DNA from 3 places in the Kitasatospora sp. MY 5-36 genome. Region 3 is predicted to be linked to each of the others. Evidence: riboswitches for the same ligand, from Rfam matches in the RefSeq annotation. Region 3 holds a riboswitch; each other region holds the start of a gene.
The links. A riboswitch is a leader RNA that binds a small molecule or an ion and turns the genes downstream of it on or off. The one in region 3 is predicted to bind cyclic di-AMP.
Positions count from the first base shown of each region.

Region 1: it holds a riboswitch for cyclic di-AMP, as region 3 does, so the genes downstream of both, AE652_RS17350 (LysM peptidoglycan-binding domain-containing M23 family metallopeptidase) here and AE652_RS14805 (NlpC/P60 family protein) in region 3, are expected to answer to the same signal.
Region 2: it holds a riboswitch for cyclic di-AMP, as region 3 does, so the genes downstream of both, AE652_RS49225 (transglycosylase family protein) here and AE652_RS14805 (NlpC/P60 family protein) in region 3, are expected to answer to the same signal.

Region 1 covers NZ_LFVW01000238.1:3,509-9,776, forward strand. The annotation lists gene AE652_RS17345 (APC family permease) at 1-968, opposite strand, end outside; gene AE652_RS17350 (LysM peptidoglycan-binding domain-containing M23 family metallopeptidase) at 1,313-2,290, opposite strand; cyclic di-AMP (ydaO/yuaA leader) riboswitch at 2,293-2,493, opposite strand; gene AE652_RS17355 (MFS transporter) at 2,845-4,326, shown strand; gene purB (adenylosuccinate lyase) at 4,334-5,764, opposite strand; gene AE652_RS17365 (AAA family ATPase) at 5,883-6,268, shown strand, end outside.
Region 2 covers NZ_LFVW01000210.1:9,827-16,094, reverse strand. The annotation lists gene AE652_RS15565 (MazG family protein) at 761-1,804, shown strand; gene AE652_RS15560 (SDR family NAD(P)-dependent oxidoreductase) at 1,809-2,231, opposite strand; gene AE652_RS15555 (cytochrome P450) at 2,520-3,857, shown strand; cyclic di-AMP (ydaO/yuaA leader) riboswitch at 4,079-4,247, shown strand; gene AE652_RS49225 (transglycosylase family protein) at 4,253-5,158, shown strand; gene eno (phosphopyruvate hydratase) at 5,535-6,268, shown strand, end outside.
Region 3 covers NZ_LFVW01000201.1:787-7,054, reverse strand. The annotation lists gene AE652_RS14830 (Lrp/AsnC family transcriptional regulator) at 1-34, opposite strand, end outside; gene AE652_RS14825 (rhomboid family intramembrane serine protease) at 76-858, opposite strand; gene AE652_RS14820 (hypothetical protein) at 1,060-1,323, shown strand; gene AE652_RS14815 (NYN domain-containing protein) at 1,462-2,892, shown strand; gene AE652_RS14810 (C40 family peptidase) at 3,093-4,130, shown strand; cyclic di-AMP (ydaO/yuaA leader) riboswitch at 4,469-4,622, shown strand; gene AE652_RS14805 (NlpC/P60 family protein) at 4,633-5,748, shown strand; gene AE652_RS14800 (C40 family peptidase) at 5,976-6,268, shown strand, end outside.

The DNA of each region.
Region 1 (6,268 bases), on a different contig from region 3:
CATTGGAAGACCTTCACCGCCCAGGCCCCCAGGTGCGCGGCGAGCTGGTCGAAGAACAGGCTGTTGCCGTCCTTGCCCGGCACCGCGCCGCCCGCCACCGCGACCGCCCGCTCGACGCCGTTGCCGGACACGATCATCCAGGACACGAAGACGTAGAGCAGCCCGACCCCGATCACGGAGATCAGCGTGGCCCGCGGCACCACCCGCTTCGGGTCTCGGGACTCCTCGCCGTACATCGCGGTGGACTCGAAGCCCACCCAGGACCAGAACGCGAAGAACAGTCCGAGACCGGCCGCCGAAGTCCCCGAACTCCCCACCCCCTTCAGCGCGTTCAGCGGGTTCAGGGTCCCGGCCGCGAGCCCGTCCGGCCCGCCGCCGGAGAGCAGCACCGCCAGTGAGACCGCCGACAGGACGCCGATCTCCAGCACCAGCGCGACCCCGAGCACCCTGGCCGTCAGATGCAGGTCGAACCAGCCCATCACCCCGATCACCGCCGCCCCGAACAGCGCGTACCAGCCCCAGCCGACGTCCACCCCCAGCTGTGAACGGACCAGCCCGCGCAGCGAGTACGCGAAGAAGCCGAGGGCCGCGGCCTCGGTGACGACGTACGCGAGCACCGCGAGCAGCCCCGAGGCCATCCCCGCCACCCGCCCCAGCCCGTGCGAGACGTAGCCGTAGAACGCGCCGGCCGCGGTGATGTGCCGGGCCATCGCCACGTAGCCGACCGAGAACACCGTCAGCACCACGGTCGCCACGATGTACGCGGCGGGCGCGCCCGCGCCGTTGCCCTGACCGACGATGATCGGCAGGTTGCCGGTCATCGCGGTGATCGGGGCGGCGGTGGCGAGCGCCATGAACACCACGCCGACCAGGCCGACCGAGTCCGCCTTCAGCCGGTCGACCCCGCCCGCCCCGGGCCGCTCCCGCCCGGCCGTCTCCCCCGCCACGCCCCCGCTGCGGACCGCCATCCGGCCTCCTCGCCTCCCGGCCCGCCCGACCGCCGGACCGGCCGGGCGCTGACCGTCCGCCAGCATGGCGCCCGCGGGCGCCCGGAGATCCCGGCGACCCCCCTGCGGGACACCGGAGTTGACGCTTCGTTCGATCGCTCGAACACCCCGGCGGGCCCGGGAACGAAAGCGGCCGGCCCGGCCGCACGAGGAGGTCCTCATGCGGCCGGGCCGGCCTGGGCGTGTCCCGCGCCCATGTCCGCCGTGCGGCGATCACCCGGTCGAGCGGTCACCCGACATGACCATCCCGGGCGATCGGTTCGCCCGCAGCGGCGGTGGTTCCTGGTACCCCGGAGCTCTCGGGGTCAGAGCGCGACGCCGTGCGCGCGCAGGTAGGCGACCGGGTTGATGTCCGAGCCGTACTCCGAGCCGTTGCGGATCTCGAAGTGCAGGTGCGGGCCGGTCACGTTGCCGGTGGCGCCGGAGAGGCCGATCTGCTGGCCGGCGGTGACGGTCTGACCGATCCTCACGCCGATCGAGGAGAGGTGCGCGTACTCGGCGTAGTGGCCGTCGGCGAGCCTGATCTCGACCTCGTTGCCGTAGGCGCCGCCGTTGCCGGCCTTGACCACGACACCGTTGGCGACGGCGCGCAGCGGGGTGCCGGTGGAGGCGACGAAGTCCTGGCCGGTGTGGTGGCCGGAGGCCCACATCGAGCCGGCCACGCCGTAGGCGGTGCCGAGCCGCGGGCTCGCCAGCGGGGCGACGAAGCCGGAGGTGGCGGCGGCGACCGGAGTGGCGGTCACGGCCTGGGCCGGAACGGCGACCTGGAGCTGGGTCTCGAGCTGCGCGGAGGGCTTGGCGGCCTCGGTCTGCACCTGGACCTGGGCCTGCGGCTTGGCGGCCTGGGTCGCCGGAGCGGACGGCTTGGCGGGCTTGGCCGGGGCGGCGGGCTTCGCCGGGGCGGCGTCGGCGGCCGGGGCGGCGTGGCCGGACAGCGCGAGCTGCTGGCCCGGGAAGATCAGGTTCGGGTTGGCGCCGACGACCGAGCGGTTCTGCTCGTACAGCGCGTGCCAGCCGCCCTCGACGTTCTTGGCGTCGGCGATCTTGGACAGGGTGTCACCGCTGACGACGCGGTAGCTCTCCTGCGTGGCCTGGGCGGCCGGAGCGGCGGCCTGCGTGGCCTGCTTGGCCTCGGTGGAGGCGGCGACCGGAGCGGCCGGGGTGTGGGCCTGGGCGCTCATCGCGGTGACGAGCGGGAGGGCGAAGGACACACCGGTGACGGCGGTGGCGATGCCGATGCGGGCGGCGCGGGGCAGGGCGATACGACGAGCCTGTGCAGGCATGGAATTTTCCTCTCCGACGCCTGCGAGGTGAGCTGTCGGGTTCGGGCTGGAGTTGCCCGGCCGCTTGCGCGGCTTCACCCCAAGCCGGTCCTGGACGCCCGCGCCCTGAGGCGCGAACTCCGGTCCGGCGACTTACCTGTGGGTCCCCCGCTCCTGCCGTACAGAGTTCGTTTCGAACCACCGGGCAGCGGCAGGACTCGGCGTTCCACCCGGCGGATCCGTCCGGACTGGCCGGGCGGTCGCTGAACTAAAACCCATCCGTTCGGGTGAAGCAATGTCGATCTCTTGAAACGGCAACGATCCCCCCTGTCCCAGTGACCCTCCGCAGGCCCGGGCCCACGGTGCGTACACAACCCATTCACCGCCCGCCACTGATCCACGACCCTGCGCCGAGATCGGCCACGCCGCGCACCCGTCCGCTCACGCACCGCCAGCCGCCAACACACCCACCGGTGACCCTTGTCACGTGCGCCTCGGCAGCGCAGGATTCGCCCGTGGCCACCTCCGAGGCCGGCACCCTGCGCCTGGGCACCGCGCAGGGTCGCTGGGTACTAATGGCGACGGTGCTCGGCTCCAGCATGGCGATGCTGGACGGCACCGTGGTGAACGTCGCGCTGCCCCGGATCGGCGCCGACCTCGGCGCCTCCCTCGCGTCCCTGCAATGGACCCTGAACGCCTATCTGCTCACCCTGGCGGGCCTGATCCTGCTCGGCGGCGCGCTCGGCGACCGCTACGGGCGGCGCAAGGTCTTCCTGATCGGCGTGGTCTGGTTCGCCGTCGCCTCCGCGGCCTGCGCCGCCGCGCCGAACATCCACGTGCTGATCGCCGCCCGCGCCGTCCAGGGCATCGGCGGGGCACTGCTCACCCCCGGTTCGCTCGCCATGCTCCAGGCCGTCTTCCACCCTGACGACCGCTCGGCGGCGGTCGGGCTCTGGTCCGGCCTCGGCGGGGTGTCGGCGGCGGTCGGCCCCTTCCTCGGCGGCTGGCTGGTGGACGGCCCCGGCTGGCGCTGGATCTTCCTGCTGAACCTGCCGCTCGCCGCCGCCGTGATCGCGGTCACCACCCGGTCGGTGCCGGAGAGCCGGGACGAGGGCGCCTCCGGCCGCTTCGACGTCCTCGGCGCCGTGCTCGCCGCCCTCGCCCTCGGCGCGATCACCTACGCGCTGACGGCGGCCGGCGAGGGCCTGTCCCCCGCCGTCTGGGTCAGCGGGGTGCTCGGAGTGGCGCTCGGCGTCGCCTTCGTGGCGGTCGAGCGCCGCGCGCCCGATCCGATGCTGCCGCTCGGACTGTTCTCCTCCCGGCTGTTCACCGCCGTGAACCTGGTCACCCTGTGCGTGTACGCGGCGTTCAGCGGCGTCTTCTTCCTGCTGGTGGTGCAGCTCCAGATCGTGTCCGGCTTCTCGCCGCTGGTCTCGGGCTTCGCGCTGGTGCCGATCACCGTGCTGATGCTGCTGCTGTCCGCGCGCGCCGGGCGGCTCGGCAAGCGGATCGGCCCGCGCATCCCGCTGACCGTCGGCCCCCTGCTGTGCGCCGCCGGGGTGCTGCTGATGCTGCGCGTCGGCCCGGACTCCTCCTACTGGGTGGACGTGCTGCCCGCCGTCACGGTGATGGGCTGCGGCATGACGCTGCTGGTCGCACCGCTGACGGCGACCGTGCTGGCCGCCGTCGAGGTCCGGCACGCGGGCATCGCCAGCGGGGTCAACAACGCCGCCGCCCGCGCGGCCGGCCTGCTCGCGGTCGCCGCCCTGCCGGCGCTGGCCGGGCTGAGCGGCGACGCCTACCGGGTGCCCTCCTCGGTCGACTCCGCCTTCCACACCGCGATGCTGATCTGCGCGGGCCTGCTGGCCGCCGGCGGGCTGATCGCCCTCGCGACCGTACGGGGCAACGTGCTCGCCGCCGACGACCAGCAGGTGGCCGAGCCGAACTGCGACTGGCCGTGCGGCACCACCACCCCGCCGCTGGACCCGGGCCACGTCCCCACGACGCGCGAGGGCCCCGCCACCGGTCCGGCGGCGGGGCCCTCGGCTCAGGGCTGACGAGACGTCAGAGGATGTCGCCGGGCGCGTACTTGGCGGCCTCCGGGTAGGCGGCCGCGACGGCCTCCACCTGGCGGACCACCTCGGCGACCTGGGCGCCGGCCGCGCCGGTGAAGGACAGCCGGTCGGCGAGCAGCGCGTCCAGCGCGGCCCGGTCCAGCGGGATCCGCTCGTCGGCGGCCAGCCGGTCCAGCAGCTCGTTCTCCCGGGCGCCCGCGCGCATCGCCAGCGCGGAGGCGACGGCGTGCTCCTTGATGACCTCGTGCCCGGTCTCCCGGCCGACGCCTGCGCGCACCGCGCCCATCAGCACCTTGGTGGTGGCGAGGAACGGCAGGTAGCGGTCCAGCTCGGCCTCGATCACGGCGGGGAAGGCGCCGAACTCGTCGAGGACGGTCAGGAAGGTCTCCAGCAGGCCGTCGAAGGCGAAGAACGCGTCCGGCAGCGCGACCCGGCGCACCACCGAGCAGGAGACGTCGCCCTCGTTCCACTGGTCGCCGGCCAGCTCGCCGGTCATCGAGGCGTAGCCGCGCAGGATGACGGCCAGGCCGTTGACGCGCTCGCAGGAGCGGGTGTTCATCTTGTGGGGCATCGCGGAGGAGCCGACCTGGCCCTCCTTGAAGCCCTCCGTGACCAGCTCGTGGCCGGCCATCAGGCGGATGGTCTTGGCCAGGCTGGACGGCGCGGCGGCCAGCTGGACGAGGGCGGTGAGCACCTCGAAGTCCAGCGAGCGCGGGTAGACCTGGCCGACGCTGGTCAGCACGTTCTCGAAGCCGAGGTGCCCGGCGACCCGGCGCTCCAGCTCGGCCAGCTTGTCGGTGTCGCCACCGAGGAGGTCGAGCATGTCCTGGGCGGTGCCGACCGGGCCCTTGATCCCGCGCAGCGGGTAGCGGGCGATCAGCTCCTCCAGGCGGCGGAAGGCGACCAGCAGCTCGTCGGTGATCGACGCGAACCGCTTGCCCAGGGTGGTGGCCTGCGCGGCCACGTTGTGCGAGCGGCCGGCCATGACCAGCTCGGCGTGCTGGGCGGACAGCTTGGCCAGGCGCACCAGCACGGCCACCGTGCGGTCCCGCACGTGCTCCAGGGACTGGCGGATCTGCAGCTGCTCGACGTTCTCGGTCAGGTCCCGGGAGGTCATTCCCTTGTGGATCTGCTCGTGCCCGGCGAGCTCGCTGAACTCCTCGATCCGGGCCTTCACGTCGTGGCGGGTGACCCGCTCACGGGCGGCGATCGAGCCGAGGTCGACCTGGTCGATCACCCGCTCGTAGTCGGCGACGGCGGTCGCCGGAACCTCGACGCCGAGGTCCTGCTGGGCCTTCAGGACGGCGAGCCACAGGTGGCGCTCGAGGACCACCTTGTGCTCGGGGGACCACAGCTGGGCCAGGGTCGCCGAGGCGTACCGGGAGGCCAGGACATTGGGGATCTGGGGCTTCGCGCTCACGCTTCGCAAGAGTAACAGCCGAGGTCACGCCGGACGTCGGCGGATGGGGTAGGCTGGGTCAATTGAGCGCCTTTTAGACGACGCTTCACAGCCTTCTCACCGCAAGGATACCACACCGATGAGCGAACCGCCAGTGACCGCGCGGGACTCCAGCGCCCTCGCCGCGGCCCTGCGCACCGAGCAGGCCCACCTCGCCCGGCTCTACGCCCGGCTGGACACCGAGCGTGAACGGGCCCGCCGCACCGCCGACGGCGCCCACGACGGCGCCGGATCCGGCGGCACCCACCAGGCCCGACTGGAGCGCGAGGTGCGCTCCCGCGAAGCCGCCCGCCACGCCGCCCGGCTGGAGGCGGTCGAGCGCGGCCTCTGCTTCGGTCGGCTCGACGAGCGCGACGGCACCGTCCGCTACATCGGCCGCACCGGCCTGACCGACGAGACGTACGAACCGCTGCTGCTCGACTGGCGCGCGCCGGCCGCCCGCCCCTTCTACACCGCGACCCCCGT
Region 2 (6,268 bases), on a different contig from region 3:
ACGGCTCGCATCGGCGGGCCAACCGTGGCGGCCCACAACGGGAGCGGGTCCGGTCGGCCGTGCCGTGCGGGGCTCGGAGCGGCATGTGGCGGCTGGTGGCCGGGGGCGTCCTGCCGACCGGAGGCTCGCATCGTTGGGTTCGTCGCGATGGCCCGCACGGGGGTCGGGTCCGGTCGGCTGCGCCGATTCGAATCCGGAGCGCCGTGTGACGGTTGGCGGCCGGGGCGTGCCGTCGGCTGTCATGCCGAGAGGTGGCTCCGCGCTGTTGGGACCGTCGCGGTGACTGGCAAGGCGGCTGGGTCCGTCGGCTGTGTCGGGCCGGGTTCGAGGCGCCGTGTGCATGCTGTCGGCTGTCACGCCAACCGCTGGCAACCGCCACGCCAGCACCCGGCGCCTTCCCCCTCCTGGACGCCGTCCTCCGTGGCCGGTTCGGCTCTGGCGCACCGGCCGCCGGATGACCGCGTGGGCGTGGCGTTCCCCCCGTGCGGGCGCCGACCGGTGCGGGGCGGCTGGGAGTGGGAAGTCGGCCGGATCGACTTCCTGCGCTCCTCCGTCCTCCGTGGCCGGTTGCGGCTCTGGCCCGCCAGTCGCTGGACGACCGCGCGGATGTGGCGGTCCCCCGTGCGGGTGCCGACCGGTGAGGGTGGGAGTGGGAAGTCGGCCGGGCCGACTTCCTGTGCGCGTGCGGGCGGGGTGGGGACAGCGGGGTGGTGGCTTCCCGGCCCGGCCCGGGGTGGGGGTGCGGAGGTAGGTTCGGGGGGTGACGACGAATGCTGTGCCGACGGAGACTCCGGGCGCGAAGTTGATCCTGCTGACCACCACCCACCGGGTGGCTCCCGGCCTGCTGGCGTGGCCGGCGTGGGAGGCGTTGCGGTCGGCGGGGCGGGTGCTGGTGGGGGACGAGGGGCATCCGCAGGTGGCGGCGGTGCGGCAGGCCGGGGTGGTCGTGGAGGCGGTGCCGGCCGGGTCGGCGCCCGCGTTGGCGCGGCTGCTGACGGGGCAGCCCGCGGGGACCGGGCCGACGGTGTGGCTGGGCAGCCCGGACGGGGACCCGGGGCTGACCGACGCGCTGGCGCGGCTGGCGGTGGAGCACGCCGGCGAGGTGCCGGAGATCGAGGTGCTGCCCGGCTCGTACGACCTGCCGGGGTCGCGGCTGCTGGACCTGGTGACGGTGATGGACCGGCTGCGCTCCCCGGGCGGTTGCCCCTGGGACGCCGAGCAGACGCACGAGAGCCTGGTGAAGTACCTGGTCGAGGAGGCGTACGAGCTGGTCGAGGCGATCGAGGCGGGGGACCGGGAGACGCTGCGCGAGGAGCTGGGCGACGTCCTGTTCCAGGTGTTCTTCCACTCCCGGATCGCCGAGGACCACCCGACGGAGCCGTTCACCGTCGACGACGTGGCGGGGGACATCGTCGAGAAGCTGATGTACCGGCACCCGCACGTGTTCGGGAACGTCGAGGTCGAGGGCGCCACCGAGGCGGAGGCGAACTGGGAGCAGCTGAAGGCGGCCGAGAAGGCGGACCGCGAGTCGGTGCTGGACGGCGTGCCGGCCGGGCTGCCCTCGCTGGCGTACGCGGCGAAGCTGGTGTCGCGGGTGCGCCGGGCGGGTTTCACGGGGGTGCCGGACGAGGCGTACGGGCTGCCGGCCGAGCTGACGGCCGATTCGGCGGGCCGGCTGCTGCTCGCGGTGGTGCAGCGGGCGCATGACGCGGGGGTGGACGTGGACGCCGCGCTGCGGTCGGCCGCGCGCGGTTACCGGGACGCGGTGCGCGCGGCCGAGGGCCTCGGTCCGGTCGGGGAGTAGGCGCTCAGGCCGCCGTGGCGGTGCGCTCGGGGCGCCGCTGCGGCGGGACGAGTTCGCCGATGGCCTCGCCGACGAGGAGGACGAGTTCGGCGAGCCGCTCCAGGTCGAGGTGGTCGGGCAGGTCCGCCAGCGAGATGATCCGCTCGCCGTCGGGGCCGGCCACGGCGAACAGGTCGATCGGCCCGAGGTGCTTCTCGGCGGTGTCCACGAGGGCGGCGACGTCGCTGGGGCGGCGGATGTCGCCGCAGACGCCGACGACGGGGCAGCCCGGCCGGTCGAGTTCGGCGGCGAGGTCCTCGGCGATGCCGGCGTACTGGTCGGCGATGAGCATTCCGGCGGTGCCGGCGGCGGCGAACCGGCGGGCGAGGCCCGCGCCCGACCCGCCGTCGAGGACCGCGATGACGACGACTGACCCGCTGACCCGCATGGTCTGCTCCTCCCTGTGGGCGACACCGCACCGGCGCCCACGCGTACTGCGGAGGATCGTAGGCACGTCCTGACCCTCCGCAACAGGGATTACCCCTCAGGTGACCAGGCTCACGCCCGCCCCGCGGCCAAGAGTCGGCCAAGAGCTGTCCACGGACCGGCCACGGACCGGCCACGGAGTGTTGGCGTGCCCGACGCGTCCGGTCGCGGAAGCGCGGCGGAGGAGCGGCGGGGAAGCGGCGCCCCGCCGGAGGGAGGGCGCGCCCGTCGCACCGGATACGGTCGGTCCATGCCAGCTCAGCCCGACCCCGCCCGGCCCGCCGCCCCGTCGTCCGACGCCCCCGCCCCGCAGCTGTTCACCTGGGAGTTCGCCGCCGACCCGTACCCCGCCTACGCCTGGTTGCGCGAGCACTCCCCGGTGCACCGCACCACCCTGCCGAGCGGGGTGGAGGCCTGGCTGGTGACCAGGTACGCGGACGCCCGGCAGGCGCTCGCGGACAGCCGGCTGTCGAAGAACCCGGCGCACCACAGCGGGCAGGCGCACCGCACCGGCCGGGTGGGCATCCCGGGGGAGCGGCAGGCGGACCTGATGACCCACCTGCTGAACATCGACCCGCCGGACCACACCCGGTTGCGCCGGCTGGTGTCGAAGGCGTTCACCCCGCGCCGGGTGGCCGAGTTCGAGCCGCGGGTGCAGCAGCTCACCGACCGGTTGATCGACGGCTTCGCGCAGCGCGGTTCGGCGGACCTGATCCACGAGTTCGCGTTCCCGCTCCCCATCTACGCGATCTGCGACATGCTCGGGGTGCCGGCCGAGGACCAGGACGACTTCCGCGACTGGGCCGGGATGATGATCCGCCACGGCGGGGGCCAACGCGGCGGCGTGGGGCGGGCGGTGAAGCGGATGCGGGCGTACCTGCTGGAGCTGATCCACCGCAAGCGGGCGGACCTCGGGGACGACCTGATCTCGGGCCTGATCCGGGCCGGCGACCACGGTGAGCACCTGACCGAGAACGAGGCCGCGGCGATGGCCTTCATCCTCCTGTTCGCGGGTTTCGAGACCACCGTGAACCTGATCGGCAACGGCACCTACGCGCTGCTGCGCAATCCGGAGCAGCGCCGGCTGCTGCAGGAGTCGGTGGTGCGCGGGGAGAGCGCGCTGCTGGAGACCGGGATCGAGGAACTCCTGCGCTACGACGGGCCGGTGGAGCTGGCGACCTGGCGGTTCGCGACCCGTCCGCTGACCATCGGTGGGGTGGACATCCCGGTCGGCGACCCGGTGCTGGTGGTGCTGGCCGCGGCGGACCGCGACCCGGCCCGGTTCGCGGCGGAGAACACCCTGGACCTGGCCCGGAAGGACAACCCCCACCTGGGCTTCGGGCACGGCATCCACTACTGCATCGGCGCTCCGCTGGCGCGGCTCGAAGGGCGTGCCGCGCTGGCCACGCTGCTTTCCCGGCTGCCCGATCTGCGGCTCGCGGAAAGCCCGGAGAATCTGCGCTGGCGGGGTGGTCTGATCATGCGTGGCCTGCGCGAACTCCCGGTGGAATTCAGTCCGGAGAGCCGTTCCCCGCACGCCCCTCCGCACCCCGTTCCGGATGCCTCTTCGACGCCTCCGACCTGCTGAGATCACGCTGACGGGAGGTCGCCGATCGCCCGCCGACGGGGGTGTGAACACCCATCAATCCGGACATAACGCCGCTGTTGGTAGGCGATCGGACACGGGCCGTAATTGTTGTGTGATATCGGTGATATGAGCTTGTGATTGGTCTGATGATCTGTCTACTCTCCCTGGAGTTCGCAGCTGCGGACCTCGTACGCGGAACGCCGAATCCTGCCCGCCGCGTCACGGGAAACCGACCAGAACCCTGGGCAGGGGCGGGGGAACCAGGTTTGTTGCCGTCTCCCCACGGCTTGGGGTGAAGCCGCCCGAGCGGAATCGTTTCCGCTTACGGCGGCCGGGCCACCTCCCGGTCCGAACCCGACAGCTCACCTCGCAGGCGTACGGAGAGGGACCTCTTCATGCTGTTCGTTGGAACTGGCCGTCACCGTCGTCGCACCCAGGCCGAGAAGGCCATCGCCGTCGCCGGTGTGGCCGGCGTCGGACTCGCGATGCCGCTCCTCACCGCCACCGGCGCCTCCGCCGCCCCGGCCTCCACCTGGGACTCCGTCGCCCAGTGCGAGAGCGGCGGCAACTGGAGCATCAACACCGGCAACGGCTTCTACGGCGGCCTCCAGTTCACGTCCAGCACCTGGAAGGCGTACGGCGGCACCGCCTACGCGGCGCAGGCCAACCAGGCCAGCAAGGCCCAGCAGATCTCGGTCGCCGAGAAGGTGCTGGCCTCGCAGGGTCCGGGCGCCTGGCCGGTCTGCTCCCAGAAGGCCGGTCTGACCAAGGGCGGTGCCCCGGCCTCGGTCGACACCTCCTCGGACGCCAAGCCGCAGTCCGCCCCCAAGCAGCAGGCCCCGAAGCCCGCCGCCAAGCCGGCCGAGAAGCCGGTCGCGCAGAAGCCCGCCGCCCAGAAGCCGGCCCAGAAGCCCGCCGCGCAGCCGGTCCAGCAGGTCGCCCCGCAGCAGCAGGCGCAGCCGCAGACCCCGGGCTTCTCCGGCAAGGCCGGCTGGGACGCCGACGCCAAGGTGTACTGGTACCAGAACAACGGCGGCTGGTACTGGACCAGCCACCAGAGCATCTACCAGCAGTACGCCGGCCAGGCCGCCGCCCAGCCGCAGTACGCCCCGCGCGCCGCGCAGCAGGCCCCGCAGGCCGCCGGCCACGACTACACCGTCCGTGCCGGTGACACCCTGTCGACCATCGCCGCCGCGCAGGGCGTGTCCGGCGGCTGGAGCGCGCTGTACGAGCAGAACCACTCCACCGTCGGCGGCGACCCGAACCTGATCATGCCCGGCCAGGTGCTGCACCTCGGCTGAGCCGCCCCACCCGACGCCGGGACCGCCCGCGGCCGGCAGCGCCCCGCGGCCGGTGGTGCCCCGAAGCGGGGAGCACCCGCCGCCGGGGGCGCCCGCCGCCGCGCCGGAGCGCTCGACACCGACGCCGCTCCACCCCGCCGTCCGAAGGGGGCCGGTCCTACCGGTCCCCTTCGTCCGCATTCGCCCGCTCCGGTGGGACAAGCTGGGACAAGCAGGTGAACTACCGGTGGGTAGCAGGGCCACACGGTGAGACGGGACCGAGGCCGACGCGGCCACGGCAGCCCGGGCGGTTAGGCTCTGGTCGTAACGACTCCGCAATCGTCCTGCTGGCAGCACCACCGTCAGACCGGACCCTGCTCTCGCAAGGAGATGCCTCGTGCCGTCCATCGATGTCGTCGTAGCCCGTGAGATCCTCGACTCCCGCGGCAACCCCACGGTCGAGGTCGAGGTCGGCCTCGACGACGGCAGCACGGGTCGTGCCGCTGTCCCGTCGGGTGCCTCCACCGGTGCCTTCGAGGCGCTGGAGCTGCGCGACGGCGACAAGAACCGCTACTTCGGCAAGGGCGTCGAGAAGGCCGTCCTGGCCGTCATCGAGCAGATCGGCCCGGAGCTGGTCGGCTACGACGCCACCGAGCAGCGCCTGATCGACCAGGCCATGCTGGACCTGGACGCCACCCCGGACAAGTCCTCGCTCGGCGCCAACGCCATCCTGGGCGTCTCGCTGGCCGTCGCGCACGCCGCCTCCGAGGCCAGCGACCTGCCGCTGTTCCGCTACCTGGGCGGCCCGAACGCGCACGTCCTGCCGGTCCCGATGATGAACATCCTCAACGGCGGGTCGCACGCGGACTCCAACGTCGACATCCAGGAGTTCATGATCGCCCCGATCGGCGCGGAGTCCTTCTCCGAGGCCGTCCGCTGGGGCGTCGAGGTCTACCACACGCTCAAGGGCGTGCTGAAGGAGCGCGGCCTGTCCACCGGTCTGGGCGACGAGGGCGGCTTCGCCCCGAACCTGGACTCCAACCGCGAGGCCCTGGACCTCATCGTCGAGGCCATCGAGAAGGCCGGCTACGTGCCCGGCCGTGACGTCGCGCTGGCCCTGGACGTCGCCTC
Region 3 (6,268 bases):
CACTGGTCTTGATCAGGACGATGGCGGTGATCACAGTTCGGGCTCCTTTGTGGGGTGCCGCCAGCGTATCGGGCGTCAGCCCGGTCGTCGCGGGGGGTGGCGGACCACGGTGCAGGCGTAGAGGAACCCGGCCGAGAAGCCGATCACGTGGACCAGGTACGCCACCCCGGGGCCGGCCGCGTGCACCGACCACCACTGCAGGACGAACCAGAGGCCGAGCACCAGCCAGGCCGGGAAGCGCAGCGGCAGGAAGAACAGCAGCGGGACGAGGGTGGTCACCCGGGCCCGGGGGTGGAGGCGCAGGTAGGCCCCGAGGGCGGCGGCGATCGCCCCGGAGGCCCCGATGAGCACCCGGGTGGAGTTCGGCGAGTGCGCCTCGGCGAGCGCGAAGCCGTACGTGGTCAGGCTGCCGGCGGCCAGGTAGAAGACGGCGTACCGGGCCCGGCCCAGCCGCCGTTCGACGGTGGGGCCGAAGACCTGGAGGAAGAGCAGGTTCCCGAGCAGGTGCAGCCAGCCGGCGTGCAGGAAGAGCCCGGTGAGGACGGACAGCGCCGGGCGCTTGCCCGGGGTCGGGGCGGCCGGGCAGCCGGGGACCGGGTCGGGGGCCTCGGCGAGCTGTTCGGCGGTCAGCGGCCGTCCGGCCAGCACCTCGGCCGGGACGGCGCCCCAGCGCTGCTCGTACCGCTGCTCCGCGCAGACCCGGGCCTGGCCCGTGCCGTACAGCGGGTTGAGCCCCGCGGCCGGGCCGAGCAGGAAGACCAGGGTGTTGAGGGCGATCAGGGCGTAGCTGACCACGGGGGCGGTCGCCGCCGGGCGGCCGCCCCGGGCGGCGGTGTGGTCGGGGACCGCGAGCGCCATGCGGCCAAGCATCCCTCCGGGCGCCGCAGGTGACACGGCGGTTTACGGCAGGTGGACTAGCCCGGGTGTTCAGGCAACCGGTGGTCGCGACGGTTGCCCCAGGCAATAGGCTTGGGGCGGGCATTCCCGCCTCCCGCCGCCGACGCCGGGGCTCCGGGGGGAGCGCCTGCCCCACCCAGGGACCACCCGAGAGGACCCCCGATGACCGTCCCCGCTCTGACCGCCGAGACGCGCTGGCGCTGCACCCTGTGCGGCAACCTCACCCGCTTCGACGTGACCCGCACCGCGCGGGTGACCGAGTTCCTGCACTTCGACCTGGCCGGCGAGTCCAAGGTCGAGGAGACCGAGGTGCTGAGCGAGACCGTCGAGTCGGTGCGCTGCCGCTGGTGCAACGCGGTGGACCAGGTCGAGCTGGTGGCTCGTCCGGGCGCCGAGGAGACGCAGGCCCCCGCCGACCAGGGCTGATCCCCGCCGCGGCGGCGGGGTGGGTGCGCGGCGCACCCGCCCGCGCCGCACGGGACAATACAGAACAGGACGCACGGAGCGTGCCGACGGGGGGCGGCCGCGGCCGTGCCCCGCTGGACCAGGATCGGAGCCGAGGACGTGGTGGACGCAGCGAAGGAGCCCGGCGCAGCCCAGGGGCTTCAGCCCGCTGCGGCCGAGGCCCCGGCCGAGGCTGCCGGGACGGCGGACGGCGCCTCCGGGTCCGCGGCGGAGCGCGCCGTCGAGAAGCTCGACCGGCCGCTGCCCGAGGGCGTGCGCCGTCGGGTGGTCGGCCTGGCCTCGGACGCGCTCGGCGGGGTGCCGTCGGCCGAGCTCCCGCAGAGCCTGCGTCAGTACGTCAAGTTCACCCCGGCGCGGCGGGCCAAGTACGCGGCCACCGCGCTGGCGGCGGCGCTGGAGGCGGAGCCGGCCTTCCGGGTGCGGATAGCGGAGCGGCTGCGTCTCGGGCAGCCGGACCTGGTGAAGGCGCTGGAGTCGGGCACCGTCCCGAGCGCGGCCGATCCGATGGACGTCGCGGCCGCCGCCTACCTGGTGCGTTCGACGGGCTGGAGCCGACTGGTGGCCGAGGCCGGCGAGGAGGCCGAGCGGGCCGGTGCCGAGGACGCGGCCGCGGAGGCGGTCCGGCTGGTGGAGAAGCTGCAGGCCGAGCTGGCCGAGGTGCGGGCCTCCGCGCGGGCGGACGCGGACCGGCAGCGGGCCGAGTCCGACGGCGTCCGCAGGGAGGCCGAGTCGCTGCGCAAGAGGGTGCGGTCGCTGGAGAGCGACACCCGCCGGGCGCAGGCCGAGACCCGCCGGGTGGCCGGCGAGCTGGACGCGCTGAAGGCGCAGGCCGCGGCCGAGCGCGGCGCGGCCGAGAGCGAGGCGCGCCGGCTCCGGCACCGGGTCCTGGAGCTGGAGAACGCGGCCGAGCAGGGCCGCCGTTCGGCCCGCGAGGGGCGCAGCGTCGAGGACATGCGGCTGCGGCTGCTGCTGGACACCGTGCTGCAGTCGGCCCAGGGGCTCCAGCGGGAGCTGGCGCTGCCGGTCGCCCAGATCCGCCCGGCGGACCTGGTGGAGGCGGTGGTGCCGGGGGCGGCCTCGCCGCACGACGTGGCCCGGCGCGGGCTGGCCGAGGACGATCCGGCGCTGCTGGACCAGCTGCTGGCGATCCCCCAGGTGCACCTGGTGGTGGACGGCTACAACGTGACCAAGACCGGCTATCCGACGCTGCCGCTGGAGCAGCAGCGGATCCGGCTGCTGGGCGGGCTGGCGATGCTGGCCCAGCGGACCCAGGCGGAGGTCACCTGCGTGTTCGACGGGCAGGACCTGGACGTCCCGGTGATCATGGCGCCACCGCGCGGGGTCCGGGTGCGGTTCAGCCGGACCGGGGAGACGGCCGACGAGCTGATCCGCCGTCTGGTGCGGGCCGAGCCGCAGGGCCGTCCGGTGGTGGTGGTGTCCACCGACCGGGAGGTCGCGGAGGGCGTGCGGAAGGCGGGCGCGCGCCCCGTGGCGTCGGTGCTGCTGCTGAACCGGCTGGCCCGGCCCTGAACCCGGGGAGGTTCGCATGATGCCTGGTCAGGGCCTGTTTCGGAGCATTGTGCGAGTCCGGTGAAGTCAGTGTGGGGACCGGAGTTCACGCCTTCGGGGGAGTGGCAAAACGGATAGATCTTCACTAGGGTCTGGCGTCAAACCTATTTTCCGGAATCTCATCCCATCAGGTGAGCCCGTTGGAAGAAGGAGCCGGTCCCTTGGCCTCCCACCGCCGTCCCAAGCAGCCGAGCCGCGCACGGATCTCCGTGCTCACCGCGGCCGCTGCGACCGCGGTCGCCCTCTCCGCCCAGGTGGCCGCGCACGCCGCGCCGCAGCCGAACAAGACGGACGTCAAGGCGCAGATCGACCAGCTCCAGGAGGAGCAGGAGCAGGCGGCCGAGAAGTACAACGGCGCCAAGGAGCGGGCCGACCAGCTGCGCAAGCAGGCCGACCAGCTGCAGGACCAGGTGGCCCGCGGCCAGGAGCAGATGACCCAGCTCCAGGGCGGCCTCGCCGAGGTGGCGGGCGAGCAGTACCGCAGCGGCGGCATCGACCCGTCCGTCCAGCTGATGCTCTCCTCGGACCCGTCCGGCTACCTGGACAAGGCCTCCACCGTCCAGCAGGCCAGCACCAGTCAGGCCGAGGCGCTCAAGGGGCTGCTGGACCAGCAGCGCCGGCTGGACCAGGAGAAGACCGAGGCGGCCGCCGTGCTCGCCTCGCTGGACACCACCACCAAGGACCTGAACCAGGCCAAGTCGGACGTCAACACCAAGCTGAAGGCCGCCCAGGACCTGCTGAACTCGCTGAGCTCCGCCGACCGCGCCGCGCTGCGGGCCCAGCAGGCGCAGGACGACCGCGCCTCGCGCGGCAGCGACCGGGTCGACCTCGGCAGCCTGCCGCCGGCCAGCGGCTACGCGGCCACGGCGCTGGCCAAGGCGATGAGCAAGCAGGGCTCGCCGTACGTGTGGGGCGCCACCGGGTCGACCACCTTCGACTGCTCGGGCCTGATGGTCTGGGCGTACGGGCAGGCGGGCGTCTCGCTGCCGCGCACCTCGCAGGAGCAGGGCCACTACGGCACCCGGATCCCCTCGCTGGACCAGGCCCAGCCGGGCGACCTGGTGATCTACGGCCCCGACATGCACCACGTCGGGATGTACATCGGCAACGGCATGGTGGTCCACGCGCCGCACACCGGCGACGTGGTGAAGGTGATGAAGGCCGACGCGATGTCGATCAACACCATCCGCCGGGTCTGACGGACCGACACGCCCGGGGGGCTCCCGCGGGGGCCTGTGAAAAGCGCCACCCCCGTTCGGGGTGGCGTTTCGGGTTTCCGGCCCTTCGACGACCACATGGTGAGAACCGATCAGCCTTGTGTGCGTCAATGGTCACCATCGGTCATTTTCACAAAGGAACTTGGGTAATCTTCTGTCTTTTTTCTGACAAGGATTTGAACCGATCACGGTTCAGTTACTAGGGTCATGCTCCGAACCACCGCACTGTCGATCGCCCAGCCAGGGTGGCGGCGGTGGTTACCGTCGAGTTCGCAAGGCAGCGGGACAGGTCGAAGCGACTGTCCGACAGGGGAGCCCAGTGGTAGGGGGCGCTGCGGAGCGGAGCCGGGGAACCACGTTCCTCCGGGGTGAATCGGCGCCAGGTCGGCCGGTGGAACGGCCGTGAGGCGTCGTAGGGCATGCTTCCGGCCCGAACCCGTCAGCTCACCCGGTAGGCGGCCGTAGGAAGAAGGAGTCCGCCTTCGTGGCGTCCCATCGTCGTCCCAAGCCCGCCGGCCGCGCCCGGGTCTCGATCCTGACCGGCGTCGCCGCCGCAGCCGTCGTCCTCTCCGCGCAGGGTGCCCACGCGGACCCGCAGCCGACCAAGGAACAGGTCAAGGGGCAGGTCGACCAGCTCAACGAGCAGGCCGAGGTCGCGACCGAGAACTACAACGCCGCCCAGGCCAAGCAGCAGGACCTGGAGAAGCAGGTCTCCGGCCTGCAGGACCAGGTGGCCCGTCAGCAGGCCCAGGTCACCGAGCTCCAGGGCGGCCTCGCCGAGATCGCCGGCGAGCAGTACCGCAACGGGGGGATATCCCCCACCGTCCAGCTGATGTTCTCCTCCAGCCCGGACAGCTTCCTCAGCCAGGCCGACGCGCTGAACCAGGCCGGCAGCACCCAGAAGGGTCAGCTGAAGGAGCTCCAGGAGCAGCAGCGCAAGCTCGACCAGGACCGCAACGAGGCCCAGGGCAAGCTCGCCGAGCTGGAGTCGACCACCCAGCAGCTGAAGGCCTCCAAGGACGAGGTCCAGGGCAAGCTGAAGGCGGCCCAGGACCTGCTCAACACGCTGACCGAGCAGGACCGCCAGGCGCTGCGCCAGGCCGAGGAGAAGGCCGCCGCCGAGGCCAAGGCCAAGGCCGACGCCGCCCAGGCCCAGCAGCAGCAGGCCGACCGCGCCTCCCGCGACAACAGCCGCGGCAGCCTCTCGGCCCCCACGACCACCGCTCCGGTGAACGTGGCCCCCGGCAGCTCGCGCGGTGCCGCCGCGCTGTCCGCCGCCGCCTCCAAGATCGGCAGCCCGTACGTCTGGGGCGCCACCGGCCCGGGCTCCTTCGACTGCTCCGGTCTGATGGTCTGGGCGTACAACCAGGCCGGCGTGTCGCTGCCGCGCACCTCGCAGGCGCAGGCCTCGGCCGGCACCCGGCTCGGGACGGACCTCTCCAAGGCCCAGCCCGGCGACCTGCTGATCTTCTACACCGACGCCCACCACGTCGGCATCTACGCCGGCAACGGCCAGGTGCTGCACGCCCCCAAGCCGGGCGCGTCGGTGCGCTACGAGGCGGTCACCAACATGCCGCTGACCGGCATCGTGCGGGTCTGATCCCCGCTCGGACGTCTCCAGGCCCGGTCTCCCCCAGGGGAGGCCGGGCCTGCGGCTTTTCCGGCGGCTCGATCTGATGTCCGATTGGGGAGTGAATATTCGGGTTGGGAGGGGTTTGGACTCGCTTGCCCGGACTCGCTAACGTCTGCCACCGGACTCCCGCTCGACGGCCGCCCGTCCCGGTGCGGCGGCGGGGGCCGCGCCGCAGGATTGGAGCCGCTGCCGCCATGCCCGTGCACCGCCGTTCCCAACTGCTCACCCGGGCGCTGGTGCTGACCGCGGCCGCCGCCACCGCGTTGGGCGCGGCCACCGGAGGCAGCGCCCAGGCGGCCCCCGCCAGCCCCGACCCGGGCGACCGTCAGGACGTCAAGACGCAGGTCGAGCAGCTGTACGACGAGGCCGAGCAGGCGTCCGAGAGGTTCAACGCCGCGCAGGAGGCCCAGCGGCGGCTCCAGGGCGAGACCACGATCCTCCAGGGCGAGATCGCCCTCGCCCAGGACCAGCTCAACGGGCTGCGCGG